4 regions of the Paeniglutamicibacter selenitireducens genome follow, and region 4 is predicted to be linked to each of the others. Evidence: riboswitches for the same ligand, from Rfam matches in the RefSeq annotation. Region 4 holds a riboswitch; each other region holds the start of a gene.
The links. Region 4 has a riboswitch for S-adenosylmethionine ahead of ACSYDW_RS00060 (ABC transporter ATP-binding protein). Riboswitches for the same ligand answer to the same signal wherever they lie in the genome.
Positions count from the first base shown of each region.

Region 1: it holds a riboswitch for S-adenosylmethionine, as region 4 does, so the genes downstream of both, ACSYDW_RS09835 (methylenetetrahydrofolate reductase) here and ACSYDW_RS00060 (ABC transporter ATP-binding protein) in region 4, are expected to answer to the same signal.
Region 2: it holds a riboswitch for S-adenosylmethionine, as region 4 does, so the genes downstream of both, ACSYDW_RS10835 (bifunctional o-acetylhomoserine/o-acetylserine sulfhydrylase) here and ACSYDW_RS00060 (ABC transporter ATP-binding protein) in region 4, are expected to answer to the same signal.
Region 3: it holds a riboswitch for S-adenosylmethionine, as region 4 does, so the genes downstream of both, ACSYDW_RS04270 (cobalamin-independent methionine synthase II family protein) here and ACSYDW_RS00060 (ABC transporter ATP-binding protein) in region 4, are expected to answer to the same signal.

Region 1 covers NZ_JBPULF010000004.1:195,432-199,197, forward strand. Annotated here, with positions in the region: gene metE (5-methyltetrahydropteroyltriglutamate--homocysteine S-methyltransferase) at 1-1,349, opposite strand, end outside; gene ACSYDW_RS09835 (methylenetetrahydrofolate reductase) at 1,417-2,343, opposite strand; SAM riboswitch class I at 2,445-2,563, opposite strand; gene ACSYDW_RS09840 (deoxyguanosinetriphosphate triphosphohydrolase family protein) at 2,943-3,766, shown strand, end outside.
Region 2 covers NZ_JBPULF010000005.1:101,099-104,864, reverse strand. Annotated here, with positions in the region: gene metX (homoserine O-acetyltransferase MetX) at 1-99, opposite strand, end outside; gene ACSYDW_RS10835 (bifunctional o-acetylhomoserine/o-acetylserine sulfhydrylase) at 102-1,448, opposite strand; SAM riboswitch class IV at 1,522-1,637, opposite strand; gene ACSYDW_RS10830 (VOC family protein) at 1,807-2,451, shown strand; gene ACSYDW_RS10825 (hypothetical protein) at 2,535-2,810, opposite strand; gene ACSYDW_RS10820 (hypothetical protein) at 2,827-3,105, opposite strand; gene ACSYDW_RS10815 (CPBP family intramembrane glutamic endopeptidase) at 3,253-3,766, opposite strand, start outside.
Region 3 covers NZ_JBPULF010000002.1:180,639-184,404, reverse strand. Annotated here, with positions in the region: gene ACSYDW_RS04275 (glycosyl hydrolase family 95 catalytic domain-containing protein) at 1-1,431, shown strand, start outside; gene ACSYDW_RS04270 (cobalamin-independent methionine synthase II family protein) at 1,502-2,731, opposite strand; SAM riboswitch class I at 2,746-2,853, opposite strand; gene ACSYDW_RS04265 (alpha-ketoglutarate-dependent dioxygenase AlkB family protein) at 3,000-3,671, shown strand; gene ACSYDW_RS04260 (endonuclease/exonuclease/phosphatase family protein) at 3,674-3,766, opposite strand, start outside.
Region 4 covers NZ_JBPULF010000001.1:11,156-14,921, forward strand. Annotated here, with positions in the region: gene ACSYDW_RS00050 (ABC transporter permease) at 1-59, opposite strand, end outside; gene ACSYDW_RS00055 (aliphatic sulfonate ABC transporter substrate-binding protein) at 59-1,087, opposite strand; gene ACSYDW_RS00060 (ABC transporter ATP-binding protein) at 1,171-1,995, opposite strand; SAM riboswitch class I at 2,000-2,089, opposite strand; gene fmdA (formamidase) at 2,284-3,540, opposite strand; gene ACSYDW_RS00070 (FmdB family zinc ribbon protein) at 3,594-3,766, opposite strand, start outside.

The sequences.
Region 1 (3,766 bases), on a different contig from region 4:
AGGTTCAGCGCGGCCTCCTGGGCGGCCTCGCGCACGCCGGCGGCGGAGCGCGAGAAATCGGCGTCGGTCAGTGCGGCAAGGCGTTCGCGGACCGCGGCAACGGTGGTTCCGGCGAAGGACGCACGGTGCTCGATGGCCTCGGCGGCCGCGGCGAGCTCCGCGGCGATGGCGGCCTCGCCCTCCGCCAGGCCCTTGGCCAGCGTGATGACCTCGGCGACCTTCTGGTTGGCGAAGGCGAGCCACTCGGGCAGGTGCGCCGGCAGGTTGTTTTCCAGGGCGACGTCGTGCGGGACGTGCTGCAGGGAGGTGGCGGTGCCCACGGCCAGGGTGCCGTTGGCGGCCTGGACCTCGGTGCGCAGGGCCGTCAGCACCTGAAGCGAGGCGGCGAGGTTGTTGCGCCAGATGTTGCGCGAGTCGACGATGCCTGCCACCAGGGTGGATCCGGCCAGGTCGCCGAGGAACTCGGCCCGCGGGGCCAGGCCGCGGACCAGGTCCGCGTGGACCGCCTCGACGCCGGCGCGGGCCAGCAGGCCCTGGGTGGCGCCCGGGCGGGCGGTGTCTCCGGCGGTGCCGTAGCCGAAGGTCACCAGCAGGGCCGGGCGTTCGGTGGCGGCGGCCAGTGTGGCGTAGACGGACTCGGCCAGGCCGCCGGGCAGTGCCAGCTCGGCGCCGCGGTCCGTGACGAGGGCCGGCTCGTCGAGCTGGATCCACGGGGCGCCCGCGGCGGCGAGCTCGCCCAGGATCCGGGCGTAGGCGGCGACGACCTCGTCGATGCGGGTCAGCGGGTCGAAGCCCCCCGGTGCGCCGTCCTCGGCCTTGGCCAGCAGCAGGTAGGTGATGGGGCCCACGAGGGTGGGGCGGATGGTCTTTCCGGCGGCGGCGTGCGCCGTGAAGGACTCGAGGAGCGGCGTGGCGTTGGCGGAGATCGGGGTGGCGGGGCCGATCTCCGGGACCAGGTAGTGGTAGTTGGTGTCGAACCACTTTGTCATTTCCAGCGGGGCGCGGGACTCGTCGCCGCGGGCCAGCACGAACGAGGCGGCCGTGCTGATGGCGCCGTCGGCGTCGGCAAGGTCCGCGAAGCGGGTGGGCAGCGCGGAGAGCGCGACGGTGGCATCGAGCACCTGGTCGTAGTAGGCGAAGTCGCCGGGCAGCGAGGCGTCGGCGGCACCCAGGCCCAGGGCGGCCAGCGTGGCCAGGTTTGCCTGCTGCAGGTCGCGGGCCGCGGTGTGCAGCGCCGCCTCGTCGGTGCGCTTGGCCCAGTGGGACTCGAGGGCCTTCTTGAGCTCGCGGTTCGGGCCGATGCGCGGGTAGCCGAGGATGGATGCTGCGGGGAAGGTTGGCTTCGTCATGGTGTTTCTCCTTGGGTGTTGAACGTGGGGGAAAGAGTCGGTGGGGATTGGTGCGGGCCCGGCGCGCCTAGACGGCGGCGCGGGCCGCCCAGGAATTGACGACCTGGGCGCGGGTGCGGGGCAGTTCGAGCCGTTCGATGACATCGAGTGACCCGCGGTGGTCGTTGAAGGTGTACAGGTGGACCCCGGGGGCCCCGTCGTCGAACGCGCGCCGCGCCAGCGTGACGGCGGCGGTGACCCCGAGGTGGTGGCGTTCGGCGTCGCTGCCCGCGGTTTCCAGCGCGTGTGCCAGCACCGGGTCCGGTTCGACGCCCGTCATCGCTGCCAGCCGGTTCAGCCGCTTCAGCGAGTTCAGCGGGATGACCCCCGGGATGATCGGGATGGACACCCCGGCGCGGCGTGCCGCGTCGACAAGGTGGGTGTACTCCTCCGGGCGGAAGTACACCTGGGTGATCGCGTAGTTGGCCCCGGAGCGCTCCTTGGCCAGCAGCACCTCCACGTCGTGCTCGAACGACGGGGACTCGGGGTGCCGGATCGGGTAGGCCGCCACACCCACGCCCAGCCGGCCGCCGGCCAACGCCGCCGAGTGCTCGGACTCGACCTCGCGGATGAGCTCGATGAGGTAGCGGGCGAACGGGAACTCCCCGCGCCACCCGTCGGGGTCGGTGGGCAGGTCCCCGCGCAGGGCCAGGACCCCGCGCACCCCGAGCGAGATGAAGTGGCGGATCAGGTTCTCGAGGGACTGGCGGCTCTCCCCCACACAGGTCAGGTGCGCCAGCGGGCGCAGCCTGGTGTTCTGGATGAGGTGTTCGATGAGTTCCAGCGAGGCCCGGCGGCGTGCATGGGTGCCGGAGTAGGTGACCGACACATAGTCGGGGCTCGAGGCCTGCAGCGCCTCGATGCTGTTGAAAACGCCCTCGGTCGCGTCGCGGTTCACCGGCGGGTACAGCTCGTAGGACAGTGACGGCGGGGCCGCGGACGGTGCAATGCTCATGTGTTTCTCCTCGTCAGAACGAGGGAGGCCCCAGGTACGCCACAATAGCCGCGACCCTCCGGGACGGAGGTGCGCGGCGATGGTGAGCGGGTTGTGAAGCGGCTCCATCGCTTCTGGCCTTAGCACCCTCGAGGACGGACGCCCCGCACGGGGGAATCCATCGAACCGATGGTTGCTGCGGCGTCAACGAGCCAGATCTCTCAGCCGCTCTTGATGGTTGATGCATTCATCATGTTCCAGGTTCCGCCCGGCGTGCAAGGCGCCTGGCGCGCACCGCGTCACGCGGGGCAAAAACGCTTCACATGACGTTTTCCGCCCCGCTCCGCGGCACCGCCCGACGCCTTTGTGACGCTGGTGGTTCGGTGAATCCCGCGGATTTGCGGCGATCCGACGCCATTGCGTTACTTTCGCCGCCAAGTGTGAAGCCAGTGTGACGGTCGGGCGTGCCGCCTCCCCGCACCGGCTTCCCGCGCCTCCCGGTGCCGGGGAGCCGGCACCGGTTCCCCCGCCGGCACGCCGCGATGCCCCGCGACACCCCCGGCGCGTTCCGCGGCAGGTGCGCGGCCGGGCCCCGGCACCGAACTAGGCTGGGTCGCACCATGGATACCAGGCAGAAGACCCACCAGGGCGGCGGACGCGGCCGCTCCATCCCCGAGGCCATGCGCGCCGGCGAGGACGAATTCCGCATCGACATCGAACGCATCAGGTTCTCCCCCTACTTCTCCCGGCTCTCGGCCGTCACGCAGGTCATCCCGCAGGCGGGCGCCGGCACCATGGTGCACAACCGGCTCACGCATTCGCTCAAGGTCTCCGCAGTGGCACGCTCCATCGCCATCGGCCTGATCAACGCGGACGAGCACACGCGCAAGACCGTGGCGGGGCTCGGCGGCTGCGACCCCGTGGTGGTGCAGGCCGCGGCCGCCGCCCACGACCTGGGGCACCCCCCGTTCGGGCACCTGGGCGAGCAGGAACTGGACCGCGTGGCCCGCCGCACGCTGGGGCTTCCCGACGGCTTCGAGGGCAATGCGCAGAGCTTCCGCATCCTCACGGCGTTGGACAGCTGCGAGGCCACGCCGCGCGGGCTGAACCTCACCGCGGCGGTGCGCGCCGCGGTGCTCAAGTACCCGTGGACCCGCAACGAGTGGCAGGGACGGCCCGGCGGCCCCGCGCGGATGCTGCCACGCGGCGTCGGGTCCGGCGGCGCCGGGGCGCACAAGTTTTCCGCCTACGACATCGAGGCCGCGGAGATGCACGAGGTGCTCTCGGTGTTCCCGGGCATCGCCCGGCACCAGCAGACCCTTGAGTGCTCGGTGATGGACATCGCCGACGACATCGCCTACGCCGTCCACGACCTCGACGATTTCTACAGGGCCGGGGTGCTGCAGTACCCCACGGTCTCCACCGAGCTGCGGGCCTGGCTGGA
Region 2 (3,766 bases), on a different contig from region 4:
GGTGTATCCACCGGTGTGAAGGTGGCGCAGGATCCCGTCCGGGGCGTAGTCCAACGCCTGGGCGGTTTCCGCGTCGAAAAATGCCACGTCAGTCTCCAGGCTCAACGAGTGGCGCCCTGCAGTTCAACCTCGGAGATCGAGGCAACTGCCTCGAAGCCCGCCCGGAGGTCGGCGATGATGTCGGCAATGTTCTCGATGCCCACGCTCAACCGCACCAGGCCCGGGGAAACACCCGCGGCGACCCGCTCTTCCTCGGTGAGCTGGGCGTGCGTGGTGGACGCAGGATGGACAACCAGCGAGCGGACGTCGCCGAGGTTTGCCACGTGGGAGTGCAGCGTCAGCGCATCGACGAAGCCCTGGCCGGCCTCTAGGCCTCCGGAGATCTCGAAGGCGACGATCGCGCCGATGCCCCGGGGGCCGTACTTGCGCCCCCGCTCGAACCACTTGCTGGATTCGATGCCCGCGTAGTTGACCGACTTCACCTGCGGGTGCGCCTCCAGCCAGGTGGCGACCTCGACCGCGTTGGAAACGTGGCGCTCGATGCGCAGCGACAACGTCTCCAGCCCTTGGGCGATCAGGAACGAGTTGAACGGGGAAACCGCGGAACCCAGGTCGCGCAGCAACTGGACGCGAGCCTTGAGGATGTAGGCGAGGTTGGCGCCGAGGATGCCGTTGACGCCCAGGTCGCGGCCGAAGACCAGGCCGTTGTAGGACTCGTCCGGGGTGTTGAAGCCCGGGAACTTCTCCGGGTCGGCGGCGAAGTCGAAGTTCCCCGAATCCACGATGACGCCGGCGATCGCGGTGCCGTGGCCGCCGAGGTACTTGGTGGCCGAGTGCACCACGATGTCCGCACCCCACTCGATGGGACGCACCAGGTACGGGGTTGCCAGGGTGTTGTCGACGATCAGCGGGACGCCGGCCTCGTGGGCGATGGCAGAGATTGCTTCGATGTCCAGAACGTCCTGGCGCGGGTTGGAGACAACCTCGCCGAACAGCGCCTTGGTGTTGGGCTTGATCGCTTCGCGCCAGCCGTCCAGGTCGTCGGGATCCGCAACGAAGCTGACCTCGATGCCCAGCTTGCGCAGCGTGTGCTTGAACAGGTTCTGCGTCCCGCCGTAGAGGCTGGGGCTCGCCACGATGTGGTCGCCGGCCTCGGCGAGGTTCAGGATCGCGAACGTGGTGGCGGCCTGGCCCGAGGCCAGCAGCAGGGCTCCCACGCCGCCCTCGAGGCTGGCGATGCGCTGCTCGACCGCATCCTGCGTGGGATTGCCGATGCGCGTGTAGATCGGTTCCAGCTCCTGGAGAGCGAACCGTGCTGCGGCGCTTTCAGCCGTCGGGAACACGAAGGCGGTGGTCTGGTAGATCGGCAGGGCCCGTGCGCCGGTGGCGGCGTCAGGTTCCTGGCCCACGTGGATCTGGCGAGTTTCAAATGACCAGTCGTTTGACATTGTTGTCCCCTTCAAGGATTCAAGGGGTATGCCCGTAGCCGACGCCTGTGGCGTCGGTTAGTACGTAGGGGCATGCCCGCGCTTGTCCTGCGCCTTTCTGGCGCAGGGCCTGGTCTTCACCCGGGGCACCCCACCGCGGTGGAGGGTTGCCGTCCAGCAAGCCGGGGCTTGTTGCTGGAACTCATGACCTTGTCGTCCAGTCTTGCCCACTGAATCGCGGGCGCGCAAGAACATCTCAAAATGTGACAACGCGGCAGGATCGGCGCGCGATCCGCGTTCCGCGCCTGAAACCGCAGCCCATTCTCAAGTTAGGCAACCCTAAGTCGAGAGCCAGATCACATCGTGCCATGATGGGTTCATGATGAGGTTGGACCATGTAACTTACGCTTGTGGACCCGACGGCCTCGCGGCAACTGCCGCTCGGATCGGCGCGGCCCTTGGACTCGAATCTGTAAAGGGCGGTATTCACCCACGATTTGGTACCCGCAATGTCATCTTCCCGTTGCAGAACGACCAGTACCTCGAAGTCGTCGAGGTACTGAACCACCCCGCATCGGACAAGGCACCGTTCGGCCAGGCCGTTCGTGCGCGCTCCGAACTCGGCGGCGGCTGGATGGGCTGGTGCGTCGCGGTCGACGACCTGGCACCGGTCGAGGAACGCCTGGGCCGCAGCTCGGTCCCGGGAAACCGGAAGTTCCCCGATGGACAGGAACTGACCTGGCGCCAAATCGGCGTCAACGGTTTGATTGCCGACCCGCAGGTCCCCTACCTGCTGCGCTGGGATGACGGAACCGAGAGCCTTCACCCGTCGAAGGCACTGACGCCGGTGGGCAAGATTTCCTCGATCAGCATCGCCGGTTCCAGCGATCGCGTCGCCGACTGGCTCGGACAGCCCGAGCAGCTGCCGGTCGGCGAAGTCACGGTCGACTGGCAGGCCCCGAACGGCACGCCGGGAATCCTTTCGGTGACCTTCGAGACCCCCAAGGGCTCGATCACCCTCTAGGGTTTCAACAAGAGACAACGACAACCGCGGGGTTGTGGCGAAACGGGCTTCCCGTTCACCACAACCCCGCGGTTCGTTAACAACTAGTCCGATCCCTCGGTCGACGCCTTCCCGCCGCCAGAATGATCCGCTACTTCCCTCAGGACCTCGAAGTGCCGCACCATGATCGATCCGAGGGCCATGAAAATGCCGCCGATGAGCAAGGCCTGCTGCAGTGCCTTGGCGAAACCGAGCACCATGTCGGGGTACGCGGGCAGCATGTCGGAGACCCCCAGGAACACCGGAGTCCCCACCAGGGCCAGGACGGCACCGGCAACAGCTGCTGCCACGCCCAACCGCAGCATGTGACGCGAATCCATGGAAAGCCCCACCACCCTACTCCTGGTCGCCGGCGGTGCGGGGACGCTGTTCCTTGCGGATCACTTCCACGGCTTCCTCGGCCGACTTCACGACGAAGGAACCCGCGAGCAGGAACAAGCCCGCGTAGAAGGACCCCTGCTGCACGACGAAGGTGAGGCCGGAAACCATCCAGAGGGGCAGCACGTATCCGCCCTCATTGAACGACCAGTTCAACAACGGCGACACCACGACATTGAAGAGCAGGCCGATGATGCCCAGGACCAGGCCGACGCGGAACATTTTTTGCGAACTCATGGCGGTGGGCAACCGGATCTCCTGACTGATTGATCCCGCCTGCAGCGTCCGAAGTCCGGAAATCACAGGTCGAAACATGGAATTCCGTCCAGCCTAGCAGGCTCCATTTTTCCGCTTGAAACACAAACAGTGAGATCAAGCAGTTCTTTAGGATCCAACCCCGATGGACGCCCCCAAAAGCGCGTAGCCGACGAATCCTGCGATATCCAGGAATGCGTGTGCGATGACAAGCGGCATGACACGCCCCTTCTTCGAGTACACGTAGCCGAAGACGATACCCATCGCGACGTTGCCGATGAACGGGCCGATGCCCTGGTAGAGGTGGTAGCTGCCGCGCAGCACCGCGCTGGCCACGATGATGCGCCACGTCCCCCAGCCCAGTCGGCGGAGCCGCTCGAAGAGATAGCCCACCACGACGACTTCCTCAAGGATCCCGTGGCGGATCGCCGAAAGGACCAGCACCGGGATGGTCCACCAATACTCGTCGAGCGCGGCCGGGACGATGATCGTGGTCACCCCCAATGCCCTGCCCGCTGCGTAGACGCCGAGCGTGCCCAGGCCCATGGCCAGGAACAGCCCGCCGCCCCACACCAGGTCCTTGAGCGGTTTCGCGGCATCGAAGCCCAGCCTGGTGAACGGGTTCCCCCCGGGCAGCCGCCAG
Region 3 (3,766 bases), on a different contig from region 4:
GAAAGCATCATGGGGCGAGTCGACGTCGACTGGGGGGCCTCCGAGCCCGCGGTATCCGGCGTTGCCACGAACATCCGCCTCGGTGCCTACTCCGCGGGCCAGGACGACCCGAGCCTGGAACAGACGATGTTCGCCTTCGGCCGCTACCTGCTGCTGAGCTCCTCGCGGCCCGGCGGCCTCCCGGCAAACCTGCAGGGCCTGTGGAACGACAGCAACTCCCCGGCATGGGCCTCGGACTACCACACGAACATCAACGTGCAGATGAACTACTGGGGTGCCGAGACAGCCAACCTCAGCGAGAGCCACGAGCCGCTCATCGACTTCGTCCGGCAGGTTGCCGTGCCAAGCCGCGTCGCGACCCGCAACGCGTTCGGGAAGGACACGCGCGGCTGGACCGCCCGCACCAGCCAGAGCATCTTCGGCGGCAACTCCTGGGAGTGGAACACCGTGGCCAGTGCCTGGTACGGCCAGCACATCTACGAGCACTGGGCCTTCAGCCAGGACCGGGCCTACCTGCGCGACACCGCGCTGCCGATGCTCAAGGAAATCTGCGAGTTCTGGGAGGACCGGCTTGTCGAGGACGCAAACGGCAAGCTGGTGGCCCCGGACGGGTGGTCGCCGGAGCACGGCCCGCGCGAGGACGGCGTCATGTACGACCAACAGATCATCTGGGACCTTTTCCAGAACTACCTGGACTGCGAAGCCGCCATGGGGTTCGATTCGGTGTTCCGCGACAGGGTGGCCGCCATGCAAGGGCGCCTTGCGCCAAACAAGATCGGAAGCTGGGGCCAGCTGCAGGAATGGCAGACGGACAGGGACGACCCCCGGAACATCCACCGCCACACCTCGCACCTGTTCGCGGTGTATCCGGGCCGCCAGATCACCCTGGACGGCACCCCGGAATTGGCCGCGGCCGCCCTGGTGTCGCTGAAGGCCCGCTGCGGCGAGGTCGCGGGCGTGCCGTTCACCGAGGCATCGGTCTCCGGCGACAGCCGCAGGTCGTGGACCTGGCCGTGGCGCGTGGCGCTCTTCGCCCGACTGGGGGAGGCCGACCACGCCCGCCTGATGCTGCGCGGCCTGCTGCGCTTCAACACCCTGTCGAACCTGTTCTGCAACCACCCGCCCTTCCAGATGGACGGGAACTTCGGCATCACCGGGGCGGTGGCGGAAATGCTCATCCAAAGCCATGGGGAGAAGATCCACGTGTTGCCCGCCGTGCCATCGGCCTGGCCGGAGGGCTCATTCACCGGCCTGCGGGCCCGCGGAGGCTACGAGGTCAACGCAACATGGAAGGACGGCTTGGTCACCGAGGTGTCGGTGATCGGCGACAGGGCCCCGAACCAGGGCACCATCACGATGTTGATCAACGGGAAGGACTGCAAGGTCAAGCCCACCAAGCGGGGCCACAAGCCCAAGCCGTTCCGCCCGTAGCTCCGGCGCCCCGGCGCCCCGGGGGCCCGGTGCACCCTGCCGTTGCGGCGGGGAGCGCCGGGCATTGCGGTCAGGCGATGACCGCGGCGCCCTTCCACAGGCGCCGGGTGGCCAGTGCCGCGCCGGCGCCGAGTGCCTCGAGCTTGGCCATGGCGATCTGCGGATGCACGCGGCCGCCCAGGCCGCAGTCGGTGGATGCGATGACGTTCTCGCGGCCCACGAGGTTCGCGAATCGCTCGATGCGGTCCGCGACAAGTTCCGGGTGCTCGACCACGTTCGTGGCATGCGAGAGGACGCCCGGGACCAGGATCTTGCCTTCGGGCAGCGCACGGTCCTCCCAGATGCGCCATTCGTGCTCGTGGCGCACATTGCCCGCCTCGAAGGAGACCATGCCGGCGTTGATGCGCAGCACCGGGTCGAGGATGTCGGCGAACGGGATGTCGGTGGTGTGCGGACCATGCCAGGAACCCCAGCACACGTGCAGCCGGATCCGTTCGGCGGGGAGTCCGCGCAGCGCATGGTTGGTTGCCTCCACGCGCAGCTCCAGGAACTTCAGGTAGTCCTCGAGGCTCGGCTCGGGGTTGACCTGGTCCCAGGACTCGGCCAGCGACGGGTCGTCGATCTGGAGGGTGAGCCCGGCGTCGAGGATCGCCTTGTATTCCTCGCGCATCGCATCCGCGGCGGCGAAGAGGTATTCCTCGTCGTTCGTGTAGTAGTCGTTGGCCAGCCGCGCGCAGGACGCGGGGGAGAGCGCCGCGAGGAAGCCCTCGTCGGTGCCGGTCGCGGCCATGGCGGTCTTCAGGTTCTTGATATCCGATGCCACGAGATCGTGCCCCGTGTAGGTCAGCGGCCCGACGACCTTCGGCTGCGTTGTCGCCTTGCGGTGGGCCAGGATGCCCGAGGTCGGGTCCGCATAGGCCTCGGCGAAGGCCTGGCGGTCGCGGCGGTCCGGGAACGAGGTGAGCACGACGTTGCCGGGGCTTGAGCGCTTGACAGCGGTCTCGGCCCAGCGGTCGACGGTGGTTTCCTCGAGGCCGCCGAGGCGGGCGAAGGAATAGTTCCACCAGGCCCCGTAGTCCACGGCGGAGGACATGGTGTGCCCGAACTCGCCGTCGTTGGGGATGTCGATGCCCAGCTCGCGCTGCTTGGCGACGATGCCGGTCACCGAGGCTTCGAGGAGCTCGTGGAACTCGGCGGTGATCCCGTCACGTTCCTTGGCCGCGTTGGCTGCCAGAAGCTCGTCGGTTCGGGGCAATGAACCTGCGTGGGTGGTGCGGATGTGGCTGGTGCCAAAGGACATGGGCGGTTGCCTACTTTCCATCGAACCTGGCAGTAGCACCGTTACCGTTTCAGAGGCCTCTTCGGCGGGGTCGGTTGCTGCGGCTTCATCGATCCAGGTCTCTCGGCCGCTCCGGATGGTTACGTACTAATACCTATCATGGAACTGTTTGTTGCGGTTCGTCGGTGCCTCTGTGTGACGCCGGCGCGACAGCGGTTCCCGGGCCCGCATAATGGACTCCTGGGAACCTGGGTTCCCTTGCTTGCCGGACCATTTTCCAGGAGTACATGTGAGCACGCTCTTTTCGGAGAGTTTCCTTGACCGGCCCCGGCGGGAGCTTGCCCCGGGCGCCGTGTGGGTTCCCGATTGGCTCGGCCCGGCGGAACAACGCTGGCTCGTGGACAGGTTCCGCGAGTGGGGGCACGGGCCCGTGCCGCCGCGCGCGGCCAAGATCGGTGCCGGGGAGATGTCGGTCCGGACAGTGTGCCTGGGCTGGCACTGGCAGCCATACTCCTATTCACGCAGGGCAACCGACGTCAACGGAAACAGGGTGCTGGATTTCCCGGACTGGATGGTCAGGCTGGGCAGGAAAGCGATCCATGAGGCAACCGGGGATGCGGGGGTGGCGGCGAACTACACGCCGGACACCGCACTGGTGAACTACTACTCCGACGATTCCAGGATGGGGATGCACCAGGACCGGGATGAGCAATCGACCCAGCCGGTGGTCTCGATTTCCATCGGAGACACCTGCCTGTTCCGGTTCGGAAACACCGCCAACCGTAGCAAGCCCTACGAGGACATCGCCTTGGCGTCCGGTGACCTCTTCGTGTTCGGGGGTCCGGCGCGGTTGGCATACCACGGAGTGACAAGAATCCTGCCCGGCACCGCGCCCGCCGACTGCGGGCTGGCGTCGGGACGAATCAACATCACCCTGCGGGTTACAGGGCTGGTGGGCTAGGTTTAGGACCCCGGGAGATTCACTGTGGCACGCACTGCCAGGTGGTCGCTGTCGCCCGCTGGGACGGTGCTGTTGGAGGTGACCTCGAGGCCGCG
Region 4 (3,766 bases):
TTGCGCGGCCGCCCGGAGGCCCGGGCGACTGCGGGTGAAAGGTCGGAAGGGGCTGGCATTACGGCGTCTTGACCTTCGTGGCGTCCGCCTTCCGGGCGAAGCTGTCATCCACGAGCGAGCCGAGCGCGGTGTCGACGTCGGACTGGGCCTTGACGTCGTGTGATTCCACGAAGATGGGGCCGACCTTGGCGAGGACCTTGGTGAAGGCTTCCCCCGGCACGGCATCCACGCCGAGGTTCGAGCGCTCGGTGATCACCTTGGTGGCGACCGCGGCATCCAGGCCGGCGACTCCCGCGAGGATCTCCGCGGTTTCCTTCTGGTTCGCAGCGGCCCATTCGCGGGCCTTTTCGTAGGAGTCGACGACGGTCTGGGCGACCTCGGGCGACTTCTCGAGGAAGGACTCGGTGGCGTTCAGCGCGCCGTAGGTGTTGAAATCGAGGTTGCGGTAGATCAGCTTCGCGCCGTTCTGCTCGGCCCCGGCCATGATGGGATCCAGTCCGCTCCAGGCGTCAACGGAAGCGTTTTCCAGTGCGGTGCGGCCGTCGGCGTGCTGCAGGTTCTGGACCGTGACGTCCGAGGACTTCAGGCCGTTGGCCTCGAGGGACTGCAGCAGGAAGAAGTACGGGTCGGTGCCCTTGGTGGCTGCGACCTGCTTGCCCTTGAGGTCCGCCACGGAGGATATGGGTGAATCCTTGGCAACGACCAGGGCCGCCCACTCCGGCTGCGAGTACAGGGCGATGGTCTTGATGGGCGAGCCGTTGGATCGGGCCAGGAGCGCCGCCGAACCGGCGGTCGAACCCACATCGACGGCGCCGGCGCGGAGTGCCTCGTTGGCCTTGTTGGAACCTGCGGACTGCACCCAGTTGACGGTGATGCCCTGCTCCTTCAACGAGGCCTCAAGCCAGCCCTTTTCCTTGAGGACGAGGCTCAGCGGGTTGTATGTCGCAAAGTCGATGTTCAGGGTCTTGGCCTCGGCGGCGCTCGCGCCGCCGGAACCCTCGCCGGCGCAGCCGGTCAGGAGCGCCGCTGCGGTTGCGAAGACGGTTGCGGTCAGGACGAATCGGCGTGAAACGGGAGTTTTTGGCATTGGAAAGTTCCTTAAACGGGTGGAAAAGGGCGAACGTGAATGGCCGTCCGTGCGGACGGCGGGAAAGACGGGGCCTTGGCGGGCTAGTGGCGGTGGGGGTCGACGCCCAGCGAGGCCAGCAGGGAGCTGCGCATTCGGGTGACGTCGTCGTTGTTCCGGCCGCGCGGACGTGCGCCGGGAACCTCGAGGAGCTGGGTGACGGTTGCCGCATCGTCGCCCGGTTCCCGCCCCAGCACGACGATGCGGTCCGCGAGCTGCAGGGCCTCGTCGACGTCGTGGGTGACCAGGAGCACCGTGGTGGGGTAGGCCTTGTGGATGTCCAGCAGGAGGTCCTGCATCTTCAGCCGGGTGAGCGCGTCGAGTGCGCCGAAGGGCTCGTCCAGCAGCAGGACACCGGGCCGGCGGGCCAGGGCCCGGGCCAGCGACGCGCGCTGGGCCATCCCGCCGGAAATCTCTCGCGGCCGCAGGTTGCTGTGGCCGTCGAGTTCGACCAGGCGCAGGAGCTCGGCAACGCGGTCCTGGCGTTCGGTGCGCCCGGTTCCCTGCGGCAGGCCCAGCGCGACGTTCTTTTCGACCGATTGCCAGGGCAGCAGGCGCGGTTCCTGGAAGGCAAAGGAGCAACGCGGGTCCAGCCCGTCCACGGCCGTTCCGTCGATAAGGATGCTTCCCGTGCTCGGGGCGTCGAGGCCGGATACCGCCCGCAGCAGCGTCGACTTCCCGCAACCGCTGGGGCCGAGGATCGCAAGGACCTCGCCGGGTTCAACGACCAGGTCGACGTCCCGCAGGACCTGCCGCCGGTGCTTTCCGTCGCCGAAGCTGCGGCCGACGCCGCGGAAGGCCACGCCGAGTGCGGAGCCCGCAGCGACCGCCGCCGGGGCGGTGGGCGGACGCTCAAGTGTCGAAGTCATGTTCTCTCCATCGTTCCTGGCGGTAGCACCGGCCTCGGGGAGGTGGTTGCTGCGGCGTCATGGAGCCAGATCTCTCGGCCGCTCGGGATGGTTGTGTACCCAATCTACGGCGATCGGCCGTCACATGGCCAAACGTGGCGTAATGTGACGGAACGTTCGATGTAACCTGCCCAATGGCGCAAGTCGTCGAAGAATCTGCATTTGGGGCATGGTGGGTGCGCACGCGCGAAGGGCGCCCGCGGCACTGCGCGGACGCCCTTCTGTTGGTTGGAAACGGGTCGGAACGGGTTACTTGTTCGCCGCCATCGGCGCCCCCATCCCAGGGTTGATCTGGTGCGGTCCGCTGGCCGAGGGGCGCACGTCGAAGTCGAACATCGCCGTGGGCAGGTAGACGGTCGAGCAGGAGTTCGGGATGTCCACGACGCCCGAGAGCCGGCCCTCGATGGGGGCCGCCCCCAGCAGCAGGTAGGCCTGCTCGCGGGAGTACCCGAACTTCGTCAGGTAGTCGATCGCGTGGAGGCAGGCGCGCTGGTAGGACAGGTGCGAATCCAGGTAGCGCTGCTCGCCCTCGAGCGTGACCGAGGTGCCGGAGAATGCGATCCACTCGCTGAACTGCGGGTCGACGCGGCCCGGCATGAAGATGGCGTTCTCGGAAACCCCGTAGGTGTCCATGCCGCCACGGATGATGTCCACCCGCAGGTCGATGAAGCCGCCCATTTCGATGGCGCCGCAGAACGTGATCTCGCCGTCGCCCTGGGAGAAGTGCAGGTCGCCCAGTGACAGGTTCGCGCCGTCGACGAAGACGGGGTAGAAGATCCGCGAGCCCTTGGACAGGTTCTTGATGTCCTGGTTGCCGCCGTTCTCACGCGGGGGTGCGGTGCGGGCGGCCTCGGCGCCGACCCGTCCCCATTCGCTGGCCGGTACCCCGCCCAGCACCGCGTGCTCGGCCTCCGGCGGCAAGGCCAGCGGCGGGACGCGCAGGGGGTCGGTGGCAATGAGGTCGCCTTCGCGCTTGTTCCACTTGGCCAGCAGGGCCGCCGAAGGGGCGGTTCCCATCAGGCCGGGGTGGATGAGCCCCTCGAAAGAGACCTCGGGAACGTGCCTTGAGGTGGCGACCTGTCCGGTGAAGTCCCAGATGGCCTTGTAGGCGTCGGGGAACTGGTCCGTGAGGAAGCCGCCGCCGTTGTTCTTCGAGAAGATGCCCGTGTAGCCCCACCCCTGGCCGGCCAGGGGCCCGCTGTCTTCCTGGGGAATCGGTCCGACATCCAGGATGTCCACGACCAGCAAGTCGCCGGGCTTCGCACCCTCGATGGCGAAGGGTCCCGAGAGCTTGTGGACGCTCAGCAGCGGTGCATCGAGGATGTCCTGAGCCGAGTCGTCGTTCTTGATCGCCCCGTCGAACCACTCGCGGCAGTCGACCCGGAAAACGTCTCCGGGCTTGACCGTTGCCACGGGCGGAATCTCCGGGTGCCAGCGGTTGTGTCCTAGCTTCTCCTGGTCCTCAAACTTCTTGGTCGAATCGAGCGGAAATATCACTTCAGGCATGGGTGCTTCTCCTTAAACGATGTCGTACTTGGGTGGGTGGACCCGGCACCTGCTTAGGGGCGCGGGAGTTTCTGGTGCAGGGGGTTGCTGGTGTACCTCGTTGGTTTCTTGGCCGCCCCGGGAAGCCCCGAGACGACGGCTGGTTCGTGGGCGCTGCGCTTTGTCGAGTCCACGAGTTTGTAGGCGGCGGTGTTGGCGATCGACAGGCGCGGGGCACTCATTTGGC